Regions from separate parts of the Streptomyces sp. NPDC003943 genome, predicted to be linked through region 1. Evidence: riboswitches for the same ligand, from Rfam matches in the RefSeq annotation. Region 1 holds a riboswitch; each other region holds the start of a gene.
The links. A riboswitch is a leader RNA that binds a small molecule or an ion and turns the genes downstream of it on or off. The one in region 1 is predicted to bind cyclic di-AMP.
Positions count from the first base shown of each region.

Region 2: it holds a riboswitch for cyclic di-AMP, as region 1 does, so the genes downstream of both, ACWEV0_RS07495 (peptidoglycan DD-metalloendopeptidase family protein) here and ACWEV0_RS13180 (M23 family metallopeptidase) in region 1, are expected to answer to the same signal.
Region 3: it holds a riboswitch for cyclic di-AMP, as region 1 does, so the genes downstream of both, ACWEV0_RS12040 (transglycosylase SLT domain-containing protein) here and ACWEV0_RS13180 (M23 family metallopeptidase) in region 1, are expected to answer to the same signal.
Region 4: it holds a riboswitch for cyclic di-AMP, as region 1 does, so the genes downstream of both, ACWEV0_RS23215 (transglycosylase family protein) here and ACWEV0_RS13180 (M23 family metallopeptidase) in region 1, are expected to answer to the same signal.

Region 1 covers NZ_JBSGIW010000024.1:47,143-51,326, reverse strand. Annotated here, with positions in the region: gene ACWEV0_RS13200 (aspartate aminotransferase family protein) at 1-56, shown strand, start outside; gene ACWEV0_RS13195 (helix-turn-helix domain-containing protein) at 144-743, shown strand; gene ACWEV0_RS13190 (DUF6126 family protein) at 761-910, shown strand; gene ACWEV0_RS13185 (tyrosine-protein phosphatase) at 931-1,770, opposite strand; cyclic di-AMP (ydaO/yuaA leader) riboswitch at 2,100-2,267, shown strand; gene ACWEV0_RS13180 (M23 family metallopeptidase) at 2,272-3,222, shown strand; gene ACWEV0_RS13175 (SGNH/GDSL hydrolase family protein) at 3,385-4,179, shown strand.
Region 2 covers NZ_JBSGIW010000012.1:22,100-26,283, forward strand. Annotated here, with positions in the region: gene ACWEV0_RS07485 (PrsW family intramembrane metalloprotease) at 1-5, shown strand, start outside; gene ACWEV0_RS07490 (aldo/keto reductase) at 16-963, opposite strand; gene ACWEV0_RS07495 (peptidoglycan DD-metalloendopeptidase family protein) at 1,048-2,121, opposite strand; cyclic di-AMP (ydaO/yuaA leader) riboswitch at 2,134-2,279, opposite strand; gene ACWEV0_RS07500 (PP2C family protein-serine/threonine phosphatase) at 2,491-3,729, opposite strand; gene ACWEV0_RS07505 (MFS transporter) at 3,792-4,184, opposite strand, start outside.
Region 3 covers NZ_JBSGIW010000021.1:54,636-58,819, forward strand. Annotated here, with positions in the region: gene ACWEV0_RS12030 (cytochrome P450) at 1-839, opposite strand, end outside; gene thpR (RNA 2',3'-cyclic phosphodiesterase) at 926-1,564, opposite strand; gene ACWEV0_RS12040 (transglycosylase SLT domain-containing protein) at 1,680-2,501, opposite strand; cyclic di-AMP (ydaO/yuaA leader) riboswitch at 2,506-2,663, opposite strand; gene ACWEV0_RS12045 (UdgX family uracil-DNA binding protein) at 3,030-3,716, shown strand; gene ACWEV0_RS12050 (hydrophobic protein) at 3,832-3,987, shown strand; gene ACWEV0_RS12055 (SDR family oxidoreductase) at 4,034-4,184, shown strand, end outside.
Region 4 covers NZ_JBSGIW010000059.1:27,437-31,620, forward strand. Annotated here, with positions in the region: gene eno (phosphopyruvate hydratase) at 1-1,068, opposite strand, end outside; gene ACWEV0_RS23215 (transglycosylase family protein) at 1,308-2,006, opposite strand; cyclic di-AMP (ydaO/yuaA leader) riboswitch at 2,010-2,183, opposite strand; gene ACWEV0_RS23220 (transglycosylase family protein) at 2,442-3,443, opposite strand; gene ACWEV0_RS23225 (cytochrome P450 family protein) at 3,558-4,184, opposite strand, start outside.

The sequences.
Region 1 (4,184 bases):
GACTGATGTGGGACTTCGGAAAGACGCTGGTCAAGCAGGCCGTGGCCCAGCGCTGAACGGGCACTGACCGGATCGCGTCGAGCGGGGTTTGCCTCTGAGGCAAGAAAGTTGCCTCAGAGGCACAAGCCTGGCGCAATGGACACATGGACCACGTCACCGACGCCGTACCGGACGTCGCCCCCCAGCTGCGGGCCCTGCGCCGGCGGCGCGGGCTCACCCTGGAGGCGGCCGCCCAGCGCGCCGGACTCTCACCGGCCCATCTGTCGAGGCTCGAGACGGGGAACCGGCAGCCCTCGCTGCCGATGCTGCTCGCGCTCTCCCGTATCTACGGTACGACGGTCTCCGAGCTGCTCGGCGAGGCGCCGCCGGAGCGCGACCCGGTCGTCCGGGCCGGGCGCTCCGAGCCGGTCGAGGCGGACGGCTGGATCTACCGCCAGGCCGGCGGCGCCGGGCGCGCCCTGCAGTGCCTGCGGGTCCACGTCCCGTACGCCACCCGCGCCGACATCGTGCGCGTCCACCCCGGCGAGGAGTGGATCCACGTCCTGGAAGGCAGGGTGCGGCTCGCGCTCGGCGAGGCGGTGCACGTCCTCGATCCCGGGGACAGCGCCCACTTCGACTCGCTCACCCCGCACCGGATCGGTGCCGCCACCCAGGCCGGGACGGAGCTGCTGTTCGTCCACACCCTGATGCAGAGCCCCGTCGCCGAGCTGTGCCTCGGCGACGGGACCCCGCACCGCCGCTAGGTCTAGAAAGGACCGACATGTCCGAGAAGTCCGTACCGGTCACCGGCGAGGAGCGCGGTGAGGGCAAGTTCCCCAAGGGCCTGGTGCTCCGGCTCTTCGCCTATCTGGTCGCCGGCCATCTCTTCGCCGCCTTCCTCTACCTGCTCTTCGCGATGGGGGCGAAGTAGCGGGACCGGAACCGCGGACCCTACGCCTCCGTGAGCATCCGCTCGCGCAGCCGCTCCCGGGTCTCCGGGGCCAGCTTCAGGCCCTCGGCGAGATAGGCGTCCACCGAGCCCCAGGTCGCCTCGATCGCCTCGAAGGCGGCCTGCAGGTACTCCACCCGCGCGTCGAAGAGCGGCGCGAGCAGCTCCATCACCTCCGGCGACATGGCGTCCGGGGCGGTGGAGCTGCGCTGCACCTTGTAGCGGCGGTGCGGGGCGTTGGACTTCAGGTAGTCCGCCTCGATCGCCTCCCGCTCGACGCCGAGCGCGAGCAGGGATATCGCGATCGCCAGACCCGCGCGGTCCTTGCCGGCCGCGCAGTGCATCAGGACCGGGACGCTGTCCTCGGCCATCGCGTGCAGGATCCGGCTGTGCTCAGCCGTCTTCTCGACAATCATCTTCCGGTACGAACCGGACATCCGGGCCGCGGCCTTGCCGTCCGCCAGGAGCTCGCGCAGCTGCGCCAGGTCGCCCGTGCGCACCAGCTTCCAGAACTCCTTGCCGTCGGCCGGATCGCTCAGCGGGATGTTCACGTTCCGTGTCCCCGGAAGGTCCACGTCCGGTCCCTCGACCTTCCGGTCCGCGTCGTTGCGGAAGTCGAACACCGTGTGCAGGGCCAGGGTGGTGAGGAACGCGGTGTCCTCCGGGGTGGCGTGCGCCAGGTGACCGCTGCGGAAGAGGCGCCCGGGGCGCACCTCCCGGCCGTCCGTGGTCGGCAGCCCGCCCAGGTCACGGAAGTTGCGTACGCCGGCGAGCTCGGGCTCGGTGGTCGCTTGCGTCAAGGTTGCTCCTGGTCTCTCGAGATCGGCTCCTGGGGCAATCATCCAGGGTCGACCGCCCCCGGCATACCCCCTCGGGCGGGAATGGGCGATCTGTCCGTATTGCGGGTTTGGTGATAACGCGCCCTGGTTGCAGGGGAGATGGGAATCGGAGCGTGAGCAGCGTCATAAACGTGACGGACCGTGGCTGATCGTCTTTTTCAAATTCCCTCGCGGAAAGGGAAATCGAGGGTCCGTCATCGACGCAGGGTGACCGGAATTCCGGCCGGATATCGCTCGATCAAGAGTGGCCGAAAAACCGTGGCTTGTTCCCGTCGACCCGGCTCGTCTAGCGTCGCGCTCAATCCGGACGGACCGCCGAATCCTGCCGCCGCCCGGAATCCGCACCCATCCGTGTCAGGCAGGAGCGGGGGACCCAGGTACTTTGCCGATCCCTCGATGCAGCACCCACGAAGGACGGCTCGGGGTGAAGCCGCGACCACGCGGCCGGACATCTCCAGTCCGAACCCGACAGCTCACCTCGCAGGCGACGGAGAGGAACTCGCCATGCCCGCGAAGGGTAAGCACCGCCGTCCCAAGGCCAACCCGATCAGCCGCGGGTTCGTCGCCGCCGGCGCGGGTGGCGCCGTCGTCGCGCTCCCGCTGATCGGCGCGACCGGCGCCCACGCCGCCGAGCAGGCCGCCCCGACCGTGACGCCCCAGCGGGTCGCCGCCGTGGCCCCCGCCGCCGTCACTCCCGCCGCCGTCACTCCCGCCCAGGCCCACGCCGCCGCCCCGGTCTCGTACACCGTGGTCCGCGGCGACTACCTGTCGAAGATCGCCACCGACCACCACCTGGCCGGCGGCTGGCACAAGCTCTACCGCGACAACCGCCAGGTCATCGGCGAGAACCCCTCGCTGATCCTGCCCGGCATGAAGCTGACCCTCGGCGCCAAGAGCCACGCCAAGGCCCACCCGGCGAAGGCCCACCCGGCGAAGGCCCACGCGGCCAAGGCCGGCGGCGAGCAGCGCGCCTCGCGCAGCGCCGAGCGCTCCGCCGCGACCACCTCCGCTCCGGCCGCCGCCCCGGCTTCGGCCGCGACGACCTCCTCCTCCGGCTGGGTCGTCCCGCTCAACGGCGGCATCTCCACCCCGTACAAGCAGCCGGGCTCCATGTGGTCCTCCGGCTACCACACGGGCGTCGACTTCATCGCCGACACCGGCACGGCCGTCCACGCCGTCGGCCCCGGCACCGTCTACTCCGCCGGCTGGGGCGGCGCCTACGGCAACCAGATCGTCATCCAGCACGCCGACGGCACCTTCTCCCAGTACGGCCACCTCTCCTCGATCTCGGTGAGCGCCGGCCAGACCGTCACCGGCGGCCAGGTGATCGGCCTCTCCGGCTCGACCGGCAACTCCACCGGCCCGCACCTCCACTTCGAGATGCGCACCGGGCCGGACTACGGCTCCGACATCGACCCGCTGGCCGCGCTGCGCCAGCACGGCGTCAACATCTGACGCCGCTGACGAAACGTCAGTGACGAGGCCCCGGCACGAGCACGTGCCGGGGCCTCGCTTATTCCTCATTGGCGCGATCTTTACCAGGTGGCATATGTCACCCGCCGTCAACCCCTCCTTACGGTCGCGTAGGTCACATCCATAAGGGAAAGATGAGTTCCCGTGGCAGACGATTCGAGATCACGAGACAAGAACGCATTCGGGTCGTACGCGGCGATCGGTGACAGCTTCACCGAGGGCGTGGGAGACCCCGGGCCCGACGGGAATTTCGTCGGCTGGGCGGACCGATTCGCGGTCCTGCTCGCCGACCAGCTGCCTGAGCACGACGCCTTCCGCTACGCCAACCTGGCCGTACGGGGGCGCCTTCTCGACCAGATCGTCACGGAACAGGTCCCACGGGCGAAGGAACTCGCCCCGGACCTGGTGACCTTCTGCGCCGGGGGCAACGACATCATCCGCCCCGGGACCGACCCCGACGACGTCGCCGAGCGTTTCGAGCGCGCCGTCGCCGACCTGACCTCCGCCGTCGGCACCGTCATGGTGACGACCGGCTTCGACACCAAGGAAGTGGCGCTCCTCAAGCACCTGCGCGGCAAGATCGCCACGTACAACGGGCACGTCCGGGCCATCGCCGACCGCTACGGCTGCCCCGTGCTCGACCTGTGGTCGCTCAGGTCCGTCCAGGACCGCCGCGCCTGGGACGAGGACCGGCTGCACCTCTCGCCCGAGGGCCACACCCGGGTCGCGCTGCGCGCCGCCCAGGTCCTCGGCCTGCCGGTGCCGGCCGACCCGGAGCAGCCGTGGCCGCCGCTGCCGCCGCGGGGCGCCCTCGAGGTCACCAAGGACGACATCCACTGGGCCAAGGAGCACCTGGTCCCGTGGATCGGGCGCCGGCTGCGCGGCGAGAGCTCCGGCGACCACGTCGAGGCCAAGCGCCCCGACCTGCTGCCGCTCTGATGCCG
Region 2 (4,184 bases), on a different contig from region 1:
GCTAGGTCCAGGTTCCTACCGGGCCGAGGCCTCGGTGAGGACGGCCAGCTCGGCGTCCGTCAGCTTCAGCTCGGTGGCGGCGAGGAGCGCCGGGAGCTGCTCGACCGTGCGGGCCGAGGCGATCGGGGCGACGACGGTAGGACGAGCGGCCAGCCAGGCGAGGGCGACCGAGGCGACCTCGGCGTCATGCGCCTCGGCGACGGCGTCCAGGGCCGCGAGCACCTTCCGGCCGCGCTCGGTGTCCAGGTGCTTGGCAGCGCCGGCGGCCCGGACGCTGGAGACGGCGACGCCGGGGCGGTACTTGCCGGTGAGGAAGCCGGCGGCGAGACCGAAGTACGGGACGGCCGCGAGCCCGGCCTGCTCGGCGGTCTCCAGGAGCGGGCCCTCGTAGGTGTCGCGGGAGACCAGGTTGTAGTGCGGCTGGAGGGCGACATAGCGGGCGAGACCCTCGGCCTCGGCGAAGTCGAGGGAGGCGCGCAGCCGCTCCGGGGAGATGTTGGAGGCGGCGACGGCCCGCACCTTGCCGTCCTTCACCAGCTGGTCGAGGGCGGTGACGATCTCCTCCACGGGCACGGACTCGTCGTCGAAGTGCGTGTAGTAGAGGTCGATGTAATCGGTGCCGAGGCGGCGCAGCGACTCCTCGGCGCCGGCCTTGATGGTGGGCGCGCTCAAGCCCTTGTAGCGGGAGTGGGCACCGACCTTGGTGGCGACGAGGACGTCGGAGCGGTTGCCGCGGGAGGCGAGCCAGCGGCCGATGACCGTCTCGGACTCGCCGCCCTCGTGGCCCTCGACCCACTCCGAGTAGACGTCGGCGGTGTCGACGAAGTTGCCGCCGGCGGCCGCGTAGGCGTCGAGGACGGCGAAGGACTGCGCCTCGTCGGCGCTCCAGCCGAAGACGTTGCCGCCAAGGGCGAGCGGGAAGACGTGCAGATCGGAAGAGCCCAGCTGGCGAAGAGAGGTCATGGGGTGATCAACCCTCCGCACCGCCGGGCCTATTCCGGTCGGCTGCCGGTCGGCTGCCGGTCGGCCGGTCCTGAAGGGCCCGGCTCAGTAGTCGAGGCCCTTGGAGCGCAGCCAGGCGCCCGGGTCCATGCGGTCGCCGGAGGCGGTGTGGATCTCCAGGTGGAGGTGGGGGCCCGTGACATTGCCGGTGGCGCCGACGCGGCCGATGGTGTCGGCGGTGGAGACGGACTGGCCGACGGCGACCGTCATGGAGGAGAGGTGGCAGTACCAGACCTCGGTGCCGTCCTCGAGCTCCAGGACGATCCGGTAGCCGTAGGAGCCGGACCAGCCGGCCGACTTCACGGTGCCGCTGTGGACGGCCTTGACCGGGGTGCCGGTGGGGGCGGCGAAGTCCAGGCCGGTGTGGTAGCCGGAGGACCACATCGAGCCGGCCTCGCCGTAGGTGGAGGTGATCGTGTACGAGGAGGTGGGCAGGGAGTAGCTGGCGGCGAGCTTGGCCAGGCGCTCGGCCTCGGCCTTCGCCGCGGCCTCCTCCTCCGCCTTCTTCTTCGCCTCGGCGGCCGCCTGCTCCGCCGCGTCGGCCTTGGCCGCGGCCTCGGCGGCCGCCTTCTCGGCGGCGGCCTTCTCCGCCGTCGCCTTCTCGGCGGCGTCGGCGGCGGCCTGCTGCTGCTCGGCCTGCTGGAGGATGCGGGCGCGCAGGGCCTCGCCGGCGTCGGCCGACGTCTGCGTCGTGGCGCCGGCGCCCTCGTCCTCGGCGGTGGTGTAGGTGAGGGCGGTGAGCGGCTGGGTGTTGCCGTTTCCGGCGGAGTCGGTGTGGGCGTCGTGGCCGATCAGCTCGCCGACGCCGGGGAGTTCGCTCGCGTCGGGCAGGTCGACGTCCGGCAGGTCCGGCAGGGAGATCGCGACCGGCGGCTTCTGCTGGGCGGTGGCGAGACCGCCGGCGCCGACGGCGGCGATGACGCCGACGCCGAGGACGGTGGAGGAGCGGGCGAAGTTGGAGCGCTGCTTGACCACGCGGTGGCGCCCGCCGGAACGGCTCTGGGCCCGCAGGGAGTCCTCGGTGGGGTTCCACTCCTCGGCCGCCCCGTCCGTGCCGCCCGCGCCAGGGGCGTCGTAGGAGGCGAAGGGGGTATGCGGAGCGGGGGTGTTGGAGGCCACGGAGGCGCTCTCCTTTCCTTCCTTCTCGCCTACCGGGTTAGCTGACGGGTTCGGAGCAGGAAGGTCTCCTACGGACGTGCCGCACGGGTGCGGCGGGGCCCGATTCACCCCAAGTGGTGGTTCCCCGGTTCCCTTGCGGGATTCGGCGCGTGCGCACGGTGCCGCCTCTTGCGACGGCTGGGACGACCGCGCTGCGTTATCGAACGTTAATAGACACGGGCACCCGATTCCAAGCCGTCCCCCTTGATCATTCGCTGAATTGGGAGGGAATCGCCCGAGTTGAGCCCCCTTCAGAAGCGGCCGGAATCACAGCAACTATCTGACGTTACGTCAATTGTTATCGGAGGGAGACCTGTCGACTACACCCCGTCATGAACCCTCCGCGTCCGTCGTCGGCAGCCCGGGCGGGACGGCCGGCGGGCCCACCGGCGGCACCACCGGCATCGTCCGCCGCCGCTCCGGCTGCCCCACCGCCGGCCGGCTCACCGCGAGCAGCGCCATGTCGTCCGTCGAGCCCCCGCCCGTGTGCCGGCGCACGTCCGCCACGAGCGCGTCGAGCAGCTCCTCCGGCCCCGGGAAGATCCGCCCCGCCAGCCGCGCCCCCGGGTCGTAGAAGACCCCGGCCGCGTCCCGCGCCTCCGACAGGCCGTCCGTGTAGAACAGCAGCGTCGCGCCCGGCGGAAAAGGCGACTCGTCGGCCCGGTCCGGCCACACCCCGAGGTCCCCCATCCCCAGCGGCAGCGCCGCCTCGCCCGGCCGCAGCGGCGTCACGCCCCCGTCCTCGTACAGCAGCAGCGGCTCGGGATGGCCGCGGTTCACCACCCGTACGAGCCGCTCCCCGCCCCGCGACGCACGCGGGATCTCGGCGAGGACCGCCGTCGTGAACCCCTCGAAGGCGTCGAGGCCCTCTCGCCGAACGCCCTCCCGGGCCAGCGCCCGTTCGAGCCGCGACGCGACCCCCTCCAGGCTCGCCTCCTGCTCGGCCGCCTCCCGGAAGGCGCCGATGACGACCGCGACCGCCTCCACCGCGTCGAGCCCCTTGCCGCGCACGTCACCGACCACGAGCCGCACCCCGTGCGGGGTGTCCTGCACCGCGAAGAGATCGCCGCCGATGAACGCGTCCGCCCGCGCCGCCTCGTACCGGGCCGCGACCCGCAGGCCGCCGATCCGCTCGGCGGGCGCCGGAAGCACCGCCTTCTGCGCGGTCTCCGCGATCTCCCGCGCCGAGGCGAGCCGTTCGCCGCTGCGCCGCACCACCCGGTTGATCAGCAGGCCGAGCGCCGCGACCGTCACGACGGTCAGCGTCTCCGTGAACGAGGGGATGGTGTCGGCGGTCCGGTTGTAGAGGTGCAGGCCGATGCTCGCGAGCACGGCGGCGACGCCGGTGAGCAGCGTCGTCAGGGTCGAGAAGAAGGGCGCGGCGATCAGCGGCGCCGCCGAGTACAGCGGCGCCGCCGTGAAGGTGGACGGGGTCGCCAGGTCGTAGAGCACCCCGCCCACGATCAGCAGCGGCGGCAGCGCACGGAGGAACCGCCGGCTGCCCCGGTACGCGCCGGGGTCACCCCTGGGGGTGTCGCCCCGCCCGCGCCGCGCCGCCGCTCGCGCCACCCTGTGCTCCCTGGTCCCGGTTGCGGGCGGCGGACGGTATCCGCGCCCTCCCCAGGGTGCGGTCACCCCCCGCGGCTCGGCGACTCCTCCTCGGCCGGTTGGCTTACGGCGAGCCGCCCGCTCCGCGCGAGCGCCGCCATGGCCGCCGCGCACCCGAGCCCGACCGCGCACAGCACCAGCCAGGGCGCCGCCGACCAGCCCGTCACATCGAGCAGGGCGCCCGTGCCCAGGTTCCCGAGCGTGATGCCGATCCCGCAGACGGTGTTGTAGAGCCCGTAGTGGGTGGCGACCCAGCGCCCCCGGGACAGGGCCACGACCGTGTCCATCTCGTACGGGTAGAGCACCGCGTTCGCCACCGCCAGGACCGCCGCGCACGCCAGCAGCGCCCACACCGAGCGGCCGAGCGCCGCCGGCACCAGGAACGCCGCGCCCATCAGCGCGAGCCCGAGCACCAG
Region 3 (4,184 bases), on a different contig from region 1:
TCGGGCCCGGCCGCGAGCGCCCGCTCGCGCTCCTCCGGGTGCCGGTCGAGGAGGAGATGCAGCCAGGTGAGGGTGGTGGCGGTGGTCTCGTGGCCGGCGAGCATCAGGGTGACGAGTTCGTCGCGGATCAGCCGGTCGGTGTACTCCGGACGGGTCTCGCCGGCCTCGACGAGTACGTGCAGGAGGCCCGGCCCTTCGGGGCCGGCGCCGCCGTCGCGGGCGGCGGCGACGGCGTGGTGCGCCACCGCGTCAATCCGCGCCAGCTCGGCGGCGACGGCCGCCCGGGCGGTGGCGCTGTCGGCGGGCAGGCTCGGCATCGCGGCCACCACCTCGGGGAGGGCGGCCAGTTCGCGTTCCGTCACGGGGTCGAGGGCGTGCCCGGTGAGCGAGCGCCAGATGGTGTCCAGGGCGAAGCGCCGCATCTCCTCGCCGACGTCGAAGACCTCCCCCGTACGGGCGTACGCGTCCCAGCGCGCCGCGGTCGTCCGGGCGGCCGCGGCGATCCGCTGCTCATACCTGCGCATCCCGCGGCCGGTGAACTGGGCCTGCAGCATGCGGCGTTGGCGCTGCCACGCCTCGCCCGTCGCGGAGAGCACCCCGTCGCCGACGAGCAGCCGGGCCCGGTGCGAGCGCTTCACGTACCGGTCGGGGCGCACGGCGAGCACCTGCCGCACCGCCTCGGCGCCGGTCACCACGACGGTGGGCCGCTCCCCGATCCGCACCCCGGCGACCCCGCCGTGTGCGTCGCGCGCCTGGGCGAAGAGGTCGACGAGCTCTCCACCTCCGGCCCGCCACCGCTCGACGGCGGCGGCATCGAGTTCGGGCACTGCTACGGCCACGGGCTTCTCCTGACTCGGCGGGACCGGTGCATCACGCACTGTAGGAGAGCGGCCACGCGAGGCGACACCCCGCCTCTTCGGCCCGGTCAGCGGCCGCCGAGGGGCCCGCCGAGGGGCTCGCCGAGGGGCCAGGACTCGATGTCGCGGTAGCGGATGGGCGCGGGGCCGCGGCCGAAGTTGCTGCCGACGAGGTGCAGGCGCTCGGTGCGCCAGGTACGGCCGGTGAAGCCTCCGAGGCCGGCGGCGACCGCGGCCACGGAGGCCGTGTCGCCGCGGCGGGCCCGGGCCAGGGTGAGGTGCGGGCGCAGCGGGCGGTCCTCGAAGGGGATGCCGCACGCCTTCACGACGGCGCGGACGTCAGCGGCGAGGAGGTGCAGCCCTTCCAGGTCGCCGGCGATGCCGCTCCACAGCACCCGTTCGTCGAAGTGGCCGCCGCCGCGCAGCGTCAGTTCCAGCGGCCGGCGCGCGGCGGCGAGTTCCGCGAGCGCGGGTCGCAGCGGCGGGACGGCCGCGGCGGGGAGCTCGCCGAGGAAGGCCAGGGTGATGTGCCAGTCCTCGATGCGGTTCTGCCGCAGGGTCGGGTACGCCTCGTAGGCGGGCCGCAGCTCGCGGGCCAGCTCCTCCTTGGCTTCGTCGGGCGGCGCCAGGGCGATGAACACCCGGACGGTCGCGCTCCGGGAGTCCTGGGGTTCCTGATCCTGAGGCTCCTGCGACACCTGCGACATCTGCGATCCTTGCGGCTCCTGCGGCCCCTGAGGTTGATCCTTCACGCAGGACTTCGTACCTCTTTTCGTACCGCCCGGTCCATTCGGGGGGCCGGGCGGCACGGAAGAGGAACGGTCAGTAGGCGCCGAAGACGTTGTCGATGGAGCCGTACTTGGCGGCGGCGTAGTTGCAGGCCGCGGCGATGTTGGCGACCGGGTCGTAGACGTCGTCGGCGGTGCCGGCCACGTGGTACGCCTGGAAGGTGGGGTCGATCACCTGGAGCAGGCCCTTGGACGGGGTGCCGGCGACCGCGTTGGAGTCCCAGTTGTTGATGGCCTGCGGGTTGCCCGAGGACTCGCGCATGATGTTGCGGTAGATGCCGTCGTAGCTGCCGGGGATGCCGTTGCGGGCCATGACGTCGAGGGCCTCGCGGATCCAACCGTCGAGGTTGTTCGCGTACGTGCCGGAGCCGGCGGTCTTGGCGGTCTTGGCGGTCGTGGCCGCGGCCGGGACGGACGCCTGGACCACGGTGCCCGCCGCGCTCGCGCTCGCGCCGGTGAAGCGCGGGGCCGCCGGGGCCTGCCGGGACGTCGGGTCGACGGTCAGCTTCAGCCCGGGCCGGATGAGCCGGGGGTCGTGGCCGATGGCCCGGCGGTTGTCCTGGTAGATCTTCTTCCAGCCGCCCCGGACCGAGTACTTCTCGGCGATCCCGGAAAGCGAGTCACCGGCGACGACGGAATACCGGACCGGACCGGCCTGCACGGCCTTCCGTACGGCCGTCTGCGCCACGGCCTTTTCGACTGCGACGGTCTGGGCCGCGTGCGGCTCGGCCGCCACGGCGCCGGTCGCCCCGGCCAGCGGCAGGGCGAGTGCGGCGCTGCCGGTGAGGCCGGCGACGGCGAGGGAGCGAGCGAGCGGGGTGCGCTTGGGGCGTCGGTGCTTCCCGTGTCCACGCATGGCGAATTCCTCTCCTCCGCCTGCGAGGTGAGCTGTCGGGTTCGGGCAGGAGATGCCCGGCCGTGGCGCGCACGGCTTCACCCCTAGCCGTCCCGGGATCCCGGGACCGGCGGCAAACCTGGGTCCCCCGCTCCTGCCGGGCGAGTGTGGTGAGTGCGGTTTCCGGGCGGTGGCAGGATTCGGCGTTTCCGTCCGGTTGCGGCGTGACCGTATGCGAAAACAAACGACGAAAACAAGACGGAATTAGCGCACCGGAAATGACCTTTCCCGGAAACACAAAAGGATCATTCCGCTTACCTGGACCCGATTCCCCAACCCTTTTCGGGAGGTGCGGACTTGACGCCGCGCCAGCATCGGCCGAGCCGGGCGGACCGTGACCCGAATCACCCGCACCGACCGCGCCCCGCCTTATCTACTAAATGCACTCATGAGGCACCTCATCCGCATTTCTCCATTTGAATAGAATGGGTAAATATAGTCCGATTTGCCCGGCGTGATTCGGGGTAGCCGTGGAGTCGAGGAGGGCCCATGAACAGCACCCATGACGACGGCACCGGCACCGGCACCGGCACCGGCCCCGAGTCGTACGACGCCACCCCCTTCCTGCCGGCGCGCGGCGGCATCCCCGCGCACCGGCGTGCCGCGGCGGACTGCCGGGGCTGCCCGCTGCACGAGAACACGACCGGCACGGTCTTCGGGCGCGGCGACGCGCACGCGCGGCTGATGCTGGTCGGCGAACAGCCCGGCGACCAGGAGGACCGGGAGGGCGAGCCGTTCGTCGGGCCGGCGGGCCGGCTGCTGTCGCGGGCGCTGCGCGAGGCGGGCATCGACGAGGACGGGGTGTACCTCACGAACGCGGTCAAGCACTTCAAGTTCACCCAGGACGAGACCCGCAAGCGCCGCATCCACAAGACGCCGACCCTGCGCGAGACCCTCGCCTGCCGCCCCTGGCTGCGCGCCGAGCTCCGGCTGGTCTCGCCCGAGCTCGTGGTCACGCTGGGCGCGACGGCCGGCCGCGCCCTGCTCGGGCCGTCGTTCCGGGTCGGCACCGACCGCGGCGTACCCCGGCCGCTGCCGGACGGGGAGAGCGGGGACCTGCGGGTGCTCGCGACCGTCCATCCGTCCGCCATCCTGCGGGCGCGGAGCGGCGGGGACCGCGAGGAGATGTACGCGGGCCTGGTCGCCGACCTGCGGACCGCCGCCGACGCCCTGTGACCGCCGGACCGCCGGACCGCCGGACCGCCGGGAGAGGTTGAAGGGGTTACGGGCACCAGGGGCGGGTAGCCGCGCAGCCAAGCGCTACCGAACGTGTCACCGAAGGAGGCGCGTCATGATCGCCCTGCTCCTCGTCCTGCTGGTTCTCCTGCTGCTCTTCGGCGTGGGATTCGCCGCCCACGTGCTGTGGTGGATCGCTCTGGCCCTGCTCGTCGTCTGGCTGCTGGGCTTCCTGGTGCGCAGCTCGGGCTCCCGCTGGTACCGCTGGTGAGGCGGCACCGCCCCGGGTCCCCGCGTCGTGCGCGTGAGGAGCGGCCATGACGCGCAGCTCCGACGTCGTCACGTTCCTGGAGGGACTCGCCGTGCGGCTGAACGTGCGGCGCCAGTCGCTGTCGTTCGCGGGACGCACCGTGGTCGTCACCGGCGCGAGCGCCGGTGTGGGGCGGGCGACCGCGCGTGCGTTCGGGG
Region 4 (4,184 bases), on a different contig from region 1:
GCGCTGGGCGAGCTCGACGGCGTCCAGGGTCTCGGTCAGCGAGCCGATCTGGTTGACCTTGACCAGGAGGGCGTTGGCGGTGCCCTCCTCGATGCCGCGGGCGAGGCGCTCCGGGTTGGTGACGAAGAGGTCGTCGCCGACGAGCTGCACCTTGGCGCCGAGCTTCTCGGTGATGACCTTCCAGCCGGCCCAGTCGTCCTCGAACAGCGGGTCCTCGATGGAGACGAGCGGGTACGCGGAGACGAGCTCCTCGTAGTACTCGGTCATCTCGGCGGCCGAGCGGGCCTTGCCCTCGAACTCGTACGAGCCGTCCTTGTAGAACTCGGAGGCGGCCACGTCGAGCGCGAGCGCGACGTCCTTGCCGGGCACGTAGCCGGCCTGCTTGATGGCCTCGAGGATGAGGTCGAGGGCCTCGCGGTTGGAGCCGAGGTTCGGGGCGAAGCCGCCCTCGTCGCCGAGGCCGGTGGACAGACCCTTGTCCCTCAGGACCTTCTTGAGGGTGTGGTAGACCTCGGTGCCCCAGCGCAGGGCCTCGGAGAAGGACTCCGCGCCGATCGGGGCGATCATGAACTCCTGGATGTCCACGTTGGAGTCGGCGTGCGAGCCGCCGTTCAGGATGTTCATCATCGGAACGGGCAGCAGGTGCGCGTTCGGGCCGCCCAGGTAGCGGAAGAGCGGGAGGTCGGACGCCTCGGAGGCGGCGTGCGCGACGGCGAGCGAGACGCCGAGGATGGCGTTGGCGCCGAGCGAGCCCTTGTTCTCGGTCGCGTCCAGGTCGAACATCGCCTGGTCGATCAGGCGCTGCTCGGTGGCGTCGTAGCCGACGAGCTCCGGGCCGATCTGCTCGATGACGGCGAGGACGGCCTTCTCGACGCCCTTGCCGAGGTAGCGGTTGGGGTCCCCGTCGCGGAGCTCAATGGCCTCGAACGCACCAGTGGAGGCACCGGAGGGAACGGCAGCACGGCCGGTGCTGCCGTCGTCGAGGCCGACCTCGACCTCGACGGTGGGGTTGCCTCGGGAGTCCAGGATTTCCCGGGCTACGACGACGTCGATGGACGGCACGAGCATCTCCTTCTGGGATGTGACGCTGGTTGTGACGCATGCGGCAAGGTCTCGTTCGCCTTGCGACAAGAGCCTAACCGGCCCGGGGGCTCCGGCCAGCCGGGCGCCCGCCCCCTGGGACGAAAAAGGACCCAACGGCATGCATTGAGGGACGAAAGACCTCGGTTACCGATCGGTACGAAACGGGCCCGGAGCGCAGGCTCCGGGCCCGTTCCAGGGTCACCGCGGGGGGACAGTCGTCAGGCTCACTTGAGGTGGAGCTGCTGGCCCGGGTAGATCAGGTCGGCGTCCTGGACGATGTTCTTGTTCAGCTGGAACAGCTTCTGCCAGCCACCCTTGACGTGGTGCGTCTGGGCGATCTTGCTCAGCGTGTCGCCGGCCTTGACCTTGTACTCGCCGTCACCCTTGGCGACCTTCTTGCCGGTCGGGGTGGTGACGGTCTTCGCGGCCTTCGGCGCGGTGCGCTTCTCGCTGCGGGTGGTCGGCTGCTCGGCGGCGCGCTGGGTGGTGGTCGTCGGCGCGGCCGGCTTCGGGGCCGGGGCCGGGGCCTCGGCGGAGCCGCCGTCGTACGAGGCGCTGGACAGGCCCACGCCGCAGCTCGGCCAGGCACCCTTGCCCTGGCCCGCCAGGACCTTCTCGGCGACGGCGATCTGCTGCGACTTGGAGGCCAGGTCGGCGCGGGAGGCGTAGGCGGTGCCGCCGTAGGCGGCCCAGGTGGAGTTGGTGAACTGCAGGCCGCCGTAGAAGCCGTTGCCCGTGTTGATGGACCAGTCGCCGCCGGACTCGCACTGGGCGACGGCGTCCCACTCGGAGGCGGTGGCGGCCGAGGCGGTGCCCGCGGTCATCAGCGGGGCGGCGACGGCGACGCCGGCGACACCGGCGAGGGTGACGACGCGGGTGGCCTTGGACGGACGACGGTGTTTGCCCTTGCCGGAAAGCAGCATGGAAGTTCTCCTCACCGACGCCTACGAGGTGAGCTGTCGGGTTCGGGCGAGTGAGTTGCCCGGCCGCGTGTCCTTGCACGCGGCTCCACCCCAAGCCGGTCGTCGGCCGTCTGTCTCAACGGCCGGGGCCGGCACTTACCTTGGGTCCCCCGCTCCTGCCTTCGGCGCTTGCGCGACGACTGTTCCCGGCGTCCGGCGGCAGGATTCGGCGTACCGGTCGGCGGGGCCCGCGGTGGCGAGCGGTCACGACCGTAGACACACCGCCGGGGGAAGTTCAAAGCCCATCAACCCGGAAAAATCGCCCCTACTTGCACTCCGTCAGGTGACGTTTGTGCAGGTGAGGGGCGAAACGCGCAAAGTTTGCGGACGTGACACGGCCGTTCGGCAAGAGAGACTCATGTCTCACTTGCACAGAACCGGACATTCAGTCCCTAACTACCCCTCAGGCGTGGCCTCGGGCGCGGTCTTCCCGAGGCTCAACTCAAGGCTCTGACCAGGGATGATGAGGTCGGGGTCGGTGCCGACCGTCTTCTTGTTGGCGTCGTAGAGCGCGGTCCAGCCGCCGGGCAGGGCGTTCTGCTGTGCAATGTCCGACAGGCTGTCACCCGGCTTGACGGTGTATTCGTCCGTGCTGGGCGTGTTGTCCGTGTTGTCCGTAGCCGTGTCACCGGTCGCGTCGCCGGTCGGAGCGGCATGCCGTCCGGATTCGGACGTACTGTCCGTCTCGCCCGGTTCCTCCGTCGCGGCGTCACCGCGGTGCTTGCCCGTGCCGGCGGGGGCCGTCTCGGACGCACCAGGCGTACCGGACACACCGGACTCATCGGGCGTACCGGAAGTCCCGGGCGTCACGGGAGTGGTGGGCGAGGCGGGCGTGGTCGGCGTGGTCGAGGACGACGGGGCGGCCGGGGTGGTGGGCGCGGCGGGCGTCGTGGCGCTCGACGAGGGCTCGGTGGTCTTCGTGCCCGACTCGGTGGGCAGGCCCTCGGTGCGGTTCGACTCGTGGACGGGCGCCGTGGACTGCGTGGGCGTGGTGGCCGGGCCCGGGTCGACGGCGGGCTTCTTGCCGTCGTTCTTCAGGCCGGCGATCGGCGCGCAGGTGGCCCACTGGGTGTCACCGGCGGCGAGGGCCTTGTCGGCGATCGCGATCTGCTGGGCGCGGCTGGCGAGGTCGGCGCTGGGCGCGTAGGCGAGGCCGCCGTGCCGCTCCCAGCTCTCCTGGGTGAACTGGAGCCCGCCGTAGAGACCGTTGCCGAAGTTGGCGCTCCAGGCGCCGCCCGACTCGCACTCGGCGACCCGGTCCCAGGTCGGTGCGTCGGCGGCGGAGGCGGAGCCGGTGGCGAGCAGCGGCAGCGCCATGGCCGAGCCGGTGACTCCCGCGGCGACGACGATCGCGGGGGCCTGGCGGGGTCTGCGGTGACGTCCGTTCCCGGAGCGCATGCGGAGTGCCTTTCGCGTGACTGCTGAGACTGCGGGTGAACGTAGCGGCATTCGAACGCACGTCACAAGTCGATGCAGCGCAGATCACGCGAAGATCACAGTATTGACGCTCCGTCAGTTCCGGACGGTTTTGTGGGAAGCGCTGAACTCGACCGGAAGCGTGCGCAGGCCACGCATGATGAGCCCGCCGCGCCACCGCAGTTCCGCCGGATCGGCCCCAAGTCGCAGGTCTGGCAGGCGAGTCAGCAGCGTCGCGAGGGCCGTCTGTCCTTCGAGGCGCGCCAGCGGGGCCCCCAGGCAGTAGTGGATGCCGTGCCCGTATCCCAGGTGCTGGTTGTCGCGGCGCGCCAGATCCAGCGTGTCCGGCTCGTCGAAGCGCGCCGGGTCGCGGTCCGCGGCCGCGAGGACCACCAGGACCGGGTCGCCGGCCGGGATGTCCTGGCCGCCGATGGTCAGTGCCTCGGTGGCGAAGCGCCAGGTCGCGAGCTCCACCGGTCCGTCGTACCGCAGCAGCTCCTCGATGCCGGTCTCCAGGAGCGCCGTCTCGCCCGCCGCGATCGACTCCTGGAGGCGGCCGCGCTGCTCGGGGTTGCGGAGCAGGGCGTACACCCCGTTGCCGATCAGGTTGACCGTGGTCTCGAATCCGGCGAAGAGAAGGATGAAGGCCATGGCGGCGGCCTCGTTCTCGGTGAGGTGCTCGCCGTGGTCCGACGCCTTGATCAGCCCGGAGATCAGGTCGTC